2 regions of the Paenibacillus sp. FSL R7-0210 genome follow, and region 2 is predicted to be linked to the other one. Evidence: a T-box and tRNA genes for the amino acid it is inferred to sense, from the RefSeq annotation. Region 2 holds a T-box; the other holds one or more tRNA genes.
What was found. A T-box is a leader RNA that pairs with one kind of tRNA and senses whether it is charged. The one in region 2 lies ahead of argS (arginine--tRNA ligase domain-containing protein), so its partner is inferred to be a tRNA-Arg.
Positions count from the first base shown of each region.

Region 1: it has a tRNA-Arg gene. The T-box ahead of argS (arginine--tRNA ligase domain-containing protein) is inferred to sense a tRNA for this amino acid. The anticodon was not compared.

Region 1 covers NZ_JBBPAR010000001.1:6,296,321-6,300,740, reverse strand. Annotated here, with positions in the region: gene MKY64_RS26535 (GDSL-type esterase/lipase family protein) at 1-628, shown strand, start outside; gene clpP (ATP-dependent Clp endopeptidase proteolytic subunit ClpP) at 716-1,312, opposite strand; tRNA gene MKY64_RS26525 (tRNA-Arg) at 1,506-1,580, opposite strand; gene MKY64_RS26520 (sugar-binding transcriptional regulator) at 1,873-2,925, shown strand; gene gap (type I glyceraldehyde-3-phosphate dehydrogenase) at 3,042-4,052, shown strand; gene MKY64_RS26510 (phosphoglycerate kinase) at 4,185-4,420, shown strand, end outside.
Region 2 covers NZ_JBBPAR010000001.1:279,259-283,678, forward strand. Annotated here, with positions in the region: gene MKY64_RS01310 (DALR anticodon-binding domain-containing protein) at 1-58, opposite strand, end outside; partial or broken gene MKY64_RS33355 (hypothetical protein) at 47-181, shown strand; partial or broken gene argS (arginine--tRNA ligase domain-containing protein) at 416-1,984, opposite strand; T-box leader at 2,039-2,261, opposite strand; gene MKY64_RS01320 (hypothetical protein) at 2,495-2,800, opposite strand; gene MKY64_RS01325 (hypothetical protein) at 2,993-3,352, shown strand; gene MKY64_RS01330 (DEAD/DEAH box helicase) at 3,480-4,420, opposite strand, start outside.

The sequences.
Region 1 (4,420 bases), 6.0 Mb from region 2:
TTATACAGCGATCGGGGATTCACTTACAACCGGCTTCGGGGCGCTGCCCGGGAACGGCTTCGTCCCCGTCTACCGGCGGATGGCGGAAGGGAGGCTGGGTACACCAGTGGTGCCGGCGAATCTTGGCGTCAACGGTCTGACCACCGGGGGGCTGAAGCAACGGCTGAGGAGCTCGAATGTCTACCGGGCGGCGGTGAAGGATGCGCAGATCATTACGCTGTCCATTGGCGGCAACGACTTGATTAAGGCAGCCCGGGCAGCCGGGCCCCGGCCCGGTGAATTCCAGGGCTTACTGCAGCAGGCGCTTAGGGACTGCAAGCGTAACTACAGCGACATCATGGGTAGCCTGACACAGCTCAAAGCAGGTTCCCGCAGCCCCTACATCATCCGGATGGTAGGCCTGTATAATCCCTACCCACAGGTGAATGAAGCAACAGAGTGGGTGCGGGAGTTCAACCGCTATGCAGCAGGCTACAGCAGCAATAACGTAGGGTTTGCTTCGGTATACCATGAATTTGCCGGTAACGAGCGGGGGCTGCTGTTCCTGGACCATATTCACCCGAACGGCAGAGGCTACCGCGTAATTGCAGGCAAGCTGGATGCCCTTGGGTACGGGAGCTTAAGGTAGGCAGCAATGGCTGGGCATAAGAAAGAGGCTGTAACGGGACCGGACCGGTCTGTTACAGCCTCTTTGTGTATTCATTGGAGCAGGTACTTATACGCCTGTTGGCAGAGTCTTCTCAATTACCTTGTCCACGATACCGTATTCAGCAGCGTCTGCAGCGCTCATGAAGTAGTCGCGGTCAGTATCCTTCTCGATCTTCTCCAGCGGCTGGCCTGTACGCTCGGACAAGATGCGGTTCAGCTTCTCACGCAGCTTGATGATGCGGCGGGCGCGGATCTCAATATCCGAAGCCTGCCCCTGCGCACCGCCTAGCGGCTGGTGAATCATGATCTCGCTGTTCGGCAGGGCGAAGCGCTTGCCCTTGGCGCCGGCGTTCAGCAGGAACGCTCCCATGGAAGCGGCCATACCTACACAGATGGTGGACACATCCGGCTTAATGTATTGCATTGTATCGAAGATGGCCATACCCGCTGTGATGGAACCGCCTGGGCTGTTCACATACAGGTGAATATCCTTATCCGGGTCCTCGGCAGCCAGGAAGAGCATTTGTGCGATGATGGAATTGGCAACCACGTCATTAACCTCCGTTCCAAGGAAAATGATGCGGTCCTTCAGCAGGCGGGAATAGATGTCATAAGCGCGCTCACCGCGGTTGCTCTGTTCTACTACCATAGGAATATAACTCACGTGGAAAACCTCCTTGAAATTGGTGCTTCGAATGTGTTCATTTTTTACTGTTACCGTATTAACCACATGATAAACAAATTCAAACAAAAAGTCAAAGAAAGTCAAACTTACTTTCAAAAAAAAGAGCCCTCAAGCGGCTCATTGGTTAAATATAATATAATCGGAACTAAATTATGTACAAGCTTGAAAAAAATGGCGCGCCCGCCAAGAATCGAACTTGGATCTCAGGCTTCGGAGGCCTACGTCATATCCATTGGACCACGGGCGCAACAGAAATTATTATAATATACTTCTCGGATAAAAGCAATGCGTATTAGGCATCCTGCGCAAAAATAGTTTTCTCTGCCTCCATTAATAGAGCCGGAGATGCACCTCCTGCCAGCGGCCTTCCGGACAAGCCCATGTATAAGATGAAAGCGGGCTGAGAATTATAGTCTCGGAACACTTGCACTTGGCGTCAGTTTTGGGTAGAATATGGGTGGGACTTAAAAAGTTAACCCGGGACATTTTGAGACCACGAACAAGGGATAAGAGAAAGACGAAGTTGCAGGAGTGAAAGCATGCGTAATCTATTGGAAATCCAAAAGCAGCTTCTGCCTGATCTCATGGAAACCCTTAAGAGACGGTATACGATTCTACATCAGATCATGCTGTCCGATATTATTGGGCGCAGGACGTTAGCCGCATCGCTTGATATGACCGAGCGGGTGCTGCGCGCCGAGACGGATCTTCTGAAATCGCAGGGGCTCATTGAGATCGAGAGCGTCGGTATGCGCATTAGCGATGCCGGTCGCAGACTGCTTGACCTGCTGGAGCCGGTCGCCAAGAGCCTATTCGGCCTGGATGATCTGGAAGAGAAAATTCGTACAACGTACGGTCTCACCAAAGTAATTGTGGTACCTGGCGATTGTGAGACATCGCCGTTCACCAAGCGTGAGCTGGGGCGCGCAGGCTCCAAGGCACTGCTCAGCGTACTGCGGAGTGACGATACGATTGCCGTCACAGGCGGATCAACACTGGCCGAGATGGCCGATCAGCTGACCCCGCCGCTATCCCTTTCCTATAAGAACGCCTGGGTTGTTCCGGCGCGCGGAGGACTGGGAGAGAGCATGGAGATACAGGCCAACACCATTGCTTCAACCATGGCCAAACGGATTGGCGCCAATTACCGTCTGCTGCATGTGCCCGATCTGCTTAGCGGAGACGCATATGAGTCGCTTGCGCAGGACTCCAATATTGGAGAGATTGTACAAATTATCCGCAGATCGCGTATTATTGTACATGGAATAGGCGACGCCATTGAAATGACCCACCGCCGCAAGCTGGACTCCGGGACGATCTCAGAGATTCAGAGCGAGGGAGCCGTAGCCGAGTCCTTCGGATACTATTTCAATGAGAATGGCGAAGTGGTTCATACGATGCGGACCATGGGGCTGCGCCTGGAAGACATTATCCGTACAGAAGTCGTTATCGGTATTGCCGGCGGCAAACGCAAGGCGAAGGCCATTCATGCGATGCTGCGGTTCGGGCAAGAGGATATTCTCGTCATCGACGAGGCGGCGGCTGTTGAAATCGGCAAGGAAATCGACACACAGCTACAAAAGGCCCTATAGATTCCATTAAATGGGGCGCGCGCAAAGGGTTTATGCATTATACTTAACATTGTTGTCTTGACGAGCCTCACGGCTTGTCTTGAATAAATAAAACGAACTCTAGGAGGAACTATTCAATGAGTGTAAAAGTTGGTATTAACGGTTTTGGACGTATTGGACGCCTTGCATTCCGCCGTATTCAAAATGTAGAAGGTATCGAAGTGGTAGCAATCAATGACTTGACTGACGCTAAGATGCTTGCTCATTTGCTTAAATATGATACAACTCAAGGTAAATTCCAGGGAGACGTTGAAGTTCATGACGGATTCTTCAAAGTAAACGGTAAAGATGTTAAGGTTCTGGCGAACCGCAACCCTGAAGAACTTCCTTGGGGAGAGCTTGGCGTTGATATCGTTCTGGAATGTACTGGTTTCTTCACAACTAAAGAAGCCGCTGAGAAGCACCTTAAAGGCGGAGCTAAGAAAGTAGTTATTTCCGCTCCAGCTACAGGCGACATGAAAACTGTTGTGTACAACGTTAACGATGACATCCTTGACGGTTCCGAAACAGTAATCTCCGGCGCATCTTGCACAACGAACTGCCTGGCTCCAATGGCCAAAGTCCTGAACGACAAGTTCGGTATCATCGAAGGCCTGATGACTACGATCCACGCTTACACAGGTGACCAGAACACTCTTGATGCTCCACACGCAAAAGGCGACTTCAGACGCGCCCGCGCTGCTGCTGAGAACATCATCCCTAACACTACCGGTGCTGCTAAAGCCATCGGCCTGGTTATTCCAGAACTGAAGGGCAAACTTGACGGTGCAGCACAACGTGTGCCTGTAGCTACAGGTTCCCTGACTGAGCTGGTTACTGTTCTGGATAAGAGCGTAACTGTTGAAGAAATCAATGCAGCCATGAAGGAAGCTTCTGACCCAGAAACTTACGGCTACACTGAAGACGAAATCGTATCTTCCGACATCAAGGGTATGACTTTCGGTTCCCTGTTCGATGCAACTCAGACAAAAGTACTGACTGTTGGCGACAAACAGCTGGTTAAAACTGTTGCTTGGTATGACAATGAAATGTCCTACACTGCACAGCTGGTTCGTACTTTGGAGAAATTCGCTAAGCTTGCTAAATAAGACCGATTTCATATAAGAAGTACAATAGAGCGGAAACAAGGAAAGTCTGTTTCCGCTCTTTCTAAATGAACTGGATTCGCGTGAAATGGCTTTGTGAAGGAACCAATTTTGGGTGTGGAGGAAATGTTAATCATGAACAAAAAAAGTGTCCGTGATGTAGAAGTAAAAGGCAAACGCGTATTCGTGCGTGTAGATTTCAATGTGCCAGTGGAAGACGGCAAGATCACTGATGATACCCGTATCCGCGAAACCCTTCCAACAATTAAATACCTGATTGAGAACGGTGCAAAGGTCATTCTGGCCAGCCATATGGGCCGTCCTAAAGGCGAATTCGTCGATTCCATGCGGTTGACTTCCGCTGCAGTCCG
Region 2 (4,420 bases):
AGTTACAGATCGTATCGGCGTAAGCTCCCGGCTTGCTGTATAGAGTGTGTCTTGCCACAAGCTGAGCTGTCTCAGCAGGGCAAGCTCAGCCGCTTCGAGCCTGCGCCGGGAACAGCGGTACCCCGCCAACGCCAGACTCGCCCACACCGTACTCGCCAACGCCAGACTCGCCAACGCCAGACTCGCCAACGCCAGACTCGCCAACGCCAGACTCGCCCACACCGTACTCGCCAACGCCAGACTCGCCAACGCCAGACTCGCCAACACCGTGCTCGCCAACGCCAGACTCGCCAACGCCAGACTCGTCAACGCCGGACTCGTCAACGCCGGACCCGTCAACGTCAGACTCGCTAGCGCCGAACTCGCCCACACCGGACTCGCTAGCGCCAGACCCGCTAACACCGCTCCCGCCACCTGCCGCAGCGGCCTTACTAAGCACGCGCTGCGCCCGGGCATAGGCGTACATCAGGTAGACGCCGGTGTTGCCGGAGATTTCCATTGCCTGCTTGAAGTCGAACACAATCTCGGTGCCCAGATTGAAGCGCAGCAGGTAGTAACGGATGGCAGCGGTGGCGATGAGCCGGCTGGACAGGCCGTTTTTGTCCGAACGGGTGGATTCAATCATGTCTTCCATGAGCCGGACCAGCTCGGTTACCTTAATGCCGACTCCCTGGCGACCGGACATGGCGTAGGAGCTTTTGCCGCTGGAGGTATCAATGCCGAGCCCGGCCGCAGAAGCGGGACTCAGCGAGACCACCCCATAGCTGACATGATGCAGCGCGTCTGCCTGCGCACCGAATCCCAATGCCTTGAGCGCCTGCTTGACCATCTGCTGCGGATATTCCTGCCGGTAATCGATGACGTTCACGACCTGGTCCGCCCGTCCAAAAGGCAGAGCCTGTCCGCTCAAGCCGGTCGTCCACAGTCCGCTCTGAAATTCGCTGTAGCTAAAGTCCTTCTCCAGCAGTCCGAACTTCCACAGATGATAGGCGATGTCCTTGGCGGTATAGGTCAAAATTCCGTTCGAGCGAACCAGCACCTTATCCTTCTGATGCTCCTCCAGCGTGTCTGGTGTAGCGTCTTCAGCGGGTTGCTTCAGAATCCAGCAGCCTGCCAGCTTGCCTTCCGTCTCCTGCACGAAGATCTCCGTCTGCGACAGAAGCTCGAATGCCGAGGCCCAGAAGCCCTCCTTCAGAATGTTGCTCTCCCACACCAGCAGATCGTAGTCAATGCCGAACCCCCGCATCTCCTCCACATGCTCTTTCACGATCTGCCCGGCGACGAGGTTGCCAATCCAGGCGGTGTTGCCGTGGCCTTCCTCCAGCGCATGAAGAATCTCGGTCCGCTTCTGCACCATCTCGGGCTGCTGCGCGTACGTTTTGTTAATCTCGGCATAGATGTCCCAGCAATAGTCCCCGAACCGGACATGGGCTCCCGCCAGCGGAACATTCAGCAGACCGGCTACGGTGTCTGCCAGCTGATTGCCGAGATCATCGACGTAGTTGTGCACCTCAACGGTATGGCCAGTCGCCCGCAGTACTCTCACCAGTGCATCCCCGATACAAGAGTTTCTCAGGTGGCCTATATGCATACTTTTATTCGGATTGACCGAGGTATGCTCTACAATCACTTTCGACCCTCCTGCATGCTGAGGCAGCGTGAAACTCCCCTTCGACCGTGCCCAGGCCTGCCAATCCAGGTACATATTAATAAACCCCGGACCGGCGACCTCGGTTCTCAGCACCAGTCCGTGAACAGAGCCCGAAGCTTCAAGCTCGGCAACGATCAGCCCGGCGATAGCCAGGGGAGCTTTGCGCAGGGGGCGGGCGAGCTGCATGGCGATATTGCTGGAATAATCCCCGTGGTCGGCACTCGCCGGCTGCTCCAGGGCAACATTCATTTCAGCGATGGCGGGCACGCTCAGAGTTAGCGCGATTTTGTGAACAGACTGCTTCAGGCTTTCTTGGATTAGCTCACTTAGCATTGGCATGAATAACAACCTCCTGAATAAAATAACGACAAAAAAAGCCTTCATCTCCTAAGAGACGAGGCTTGTGCGCTCGCGGTACCACTCTCGTTGCTAAACCTCACAGTTCAGCCACCTTACAGGTTAACGGTCCTCAGCCGGGGCTTCCTACTCTCAGGGTTCAGAAGTCCATCTCACGGGTGCGCTTCATGGTTCTAATCTGTACCGGCTTCCACTAACCCGGCTCGCTGGGGACTAGATATAAGACCATTACTCTCCCGGTCATCGATTAAATATGGATTTGTATCAGTATAGCGAAATTCTGAAAGAAAGCAAGAGCAGATTGCTGAGCAGCAGGGGTCCTCCGGTTAAGAATTACTCATCATTGGGCGCCCCTGTCAGATTCTTGATGTCCGTTGATCCATAAATCAGCAGCATGATTACAATGACCAGCAGGAGTCCACCGGCAAATCCCTCTCCGTCAAAACTGTCCATAGCCCCGTCCCTCACTTTCACTTGCGTATGTGTTCAGGTGTTTTCGGCTTTCTTTTTCAAAGCGGCCATGATCTCGTTCAGCGTAAGGCTGCTGTTGTTATCGAGGAAGCTGACCAGCTTATCGACATTGTCATTGCTCAAATCACTTAAGGTTTTATATTTGCCCACCAGACTGACGAACATGGATGCGTCCGTGTACATCTGGATGGAGTCTACTTTCAGCTTGCCGGTCAATAGAAGTGCAGCTACGGCGAATTCAAGCCCCTTAGGTGTCTGGGTTTTGGAGCTGGACGGTGTTTTTTTTGCGGCGGGCTTCTTTCCTTTTCCTGGAGGGGGCATGGGACTCCCTTCTTCCGTTCGGCGTTCGTATGCAGAAAGCGCGGCCCATGGGCGGTCTTTCCTTATTCAAGAATATGCGTGCCTGCGGTCATTGGTGAATAGGCTCAGGCCTGTGTCCACACCGTTACAGGAAAGTCCGAATATGAATATATCGTACTTTGACACTAGAACTTCAAGGGAGGACGAGACAGGATGGCGATTTTGTCAACAGGACCGATAGAGAACAATGCCGTTTCGGGAGTCAGACCTACGCAGACGGTGACGGTAAGAATAGTGAAGCGGAATGCCCCAGGCAGCGCCTCTATTAGTATTCAGGGATATGTGCTGGGCGCTACCAGAACGCTGTATGTCAGTGAGGTGATTGATGTTGCTCCGAATCAAGTGGTAACCCGGGATTATTTTGCCGATCTGAATGCCTATGAATTTGTGTTCATCACTGGAGAAGTAGACGAAGATGAGATTGGAATATCCGTGTGGGGCAAGACATCAACCGGCCAGCTGGTGAATGCACACCGTGTAGTGACGCATGAGAAATTAAGCTCAGACGTATAGAGGGTTAGGGTATTATTCTGGACTTGCCAGTTGTAAAATGAAACAGGGACCTTTCAGAGCTACTCGCTCAGAAGGTCCCTGTTTATATTGCGAATAGAGCAGAACGGGCTACAACAGGTTGTTCAACTCAGATCGAGAGGATTTCACGTATATCATGCTCGCTCAGGCTCGACAACGCCTCCTGCCCCGGCTGGATCACCTCGTCAATCAGGTTTTTCTTTTTCTGCTGCAGCTCGTACATCTTATCCTCCACCGTACCCTGGGCTACCAGGCGGATGACCTGTACGATCTTTTTCTGCCCGATCCGGTGGGCGCGGTCGGCGGCCTGCTGTTCGACCGCAGGGTTCCACCACAGGTCATAGAGAATGACCGTATCGGCGCCGGTCAGGTTGAGGCCGGTGCCGCCCGCCTTCAGCGAGATCAGGAACAGGTCGCGCTCGCCTTCATTGAAGCGGCTGCAGAGCTCAACCCGCTGGGAGGCCGGGGTCTGTCCATCCAGATAGAAATGCGGAATCCCGAGCAGCGCCAGCTCGCGCCCGATCATGCCGAGCATCTGCGTGAACTGCGAGAAGATCAGCATCCGTTTGCCGGAGCTCCGGCATTCGTCGATAATCTCCAGTAGCTGCTCGAATTTGCCGGAGCCTCCTGTGTACCCGTCCACGAACAGGGCGGGATGGCAGCACAGCTGGCGCAGCCGAGTCAGTCCGGCCAGCACCTTGAGCCGGCCGTTCCCGAAGCTGTCGCTGTCCAGATGCTTAAGCGCTTCTTTGCGCAATCTGGCCAGGTAGGCGACATAGAGCCGTTTCTGCTCCGGCAGCAGCTCGGAGGCCTGGAGGGACTCGATTTTGTCCGGTAGCTCCTTCAGCACATCGCTCTTCAGGCGGCGCAGCAGGAAGGGGCGGGCGCGTCTGGCGACCGTCTCCCGGGGAAGGTCATGGAACGCCTTCTTTCCGGGGAACAGTCCAGGGAAAACGACACTGAAGATCGACCACAGGTCCTCCAGTGCATTCTCCACCGGCGTACCGGTCAGCGCAAAGCGGTAGCGGGCCTGAAGCAATCTGACCGCTT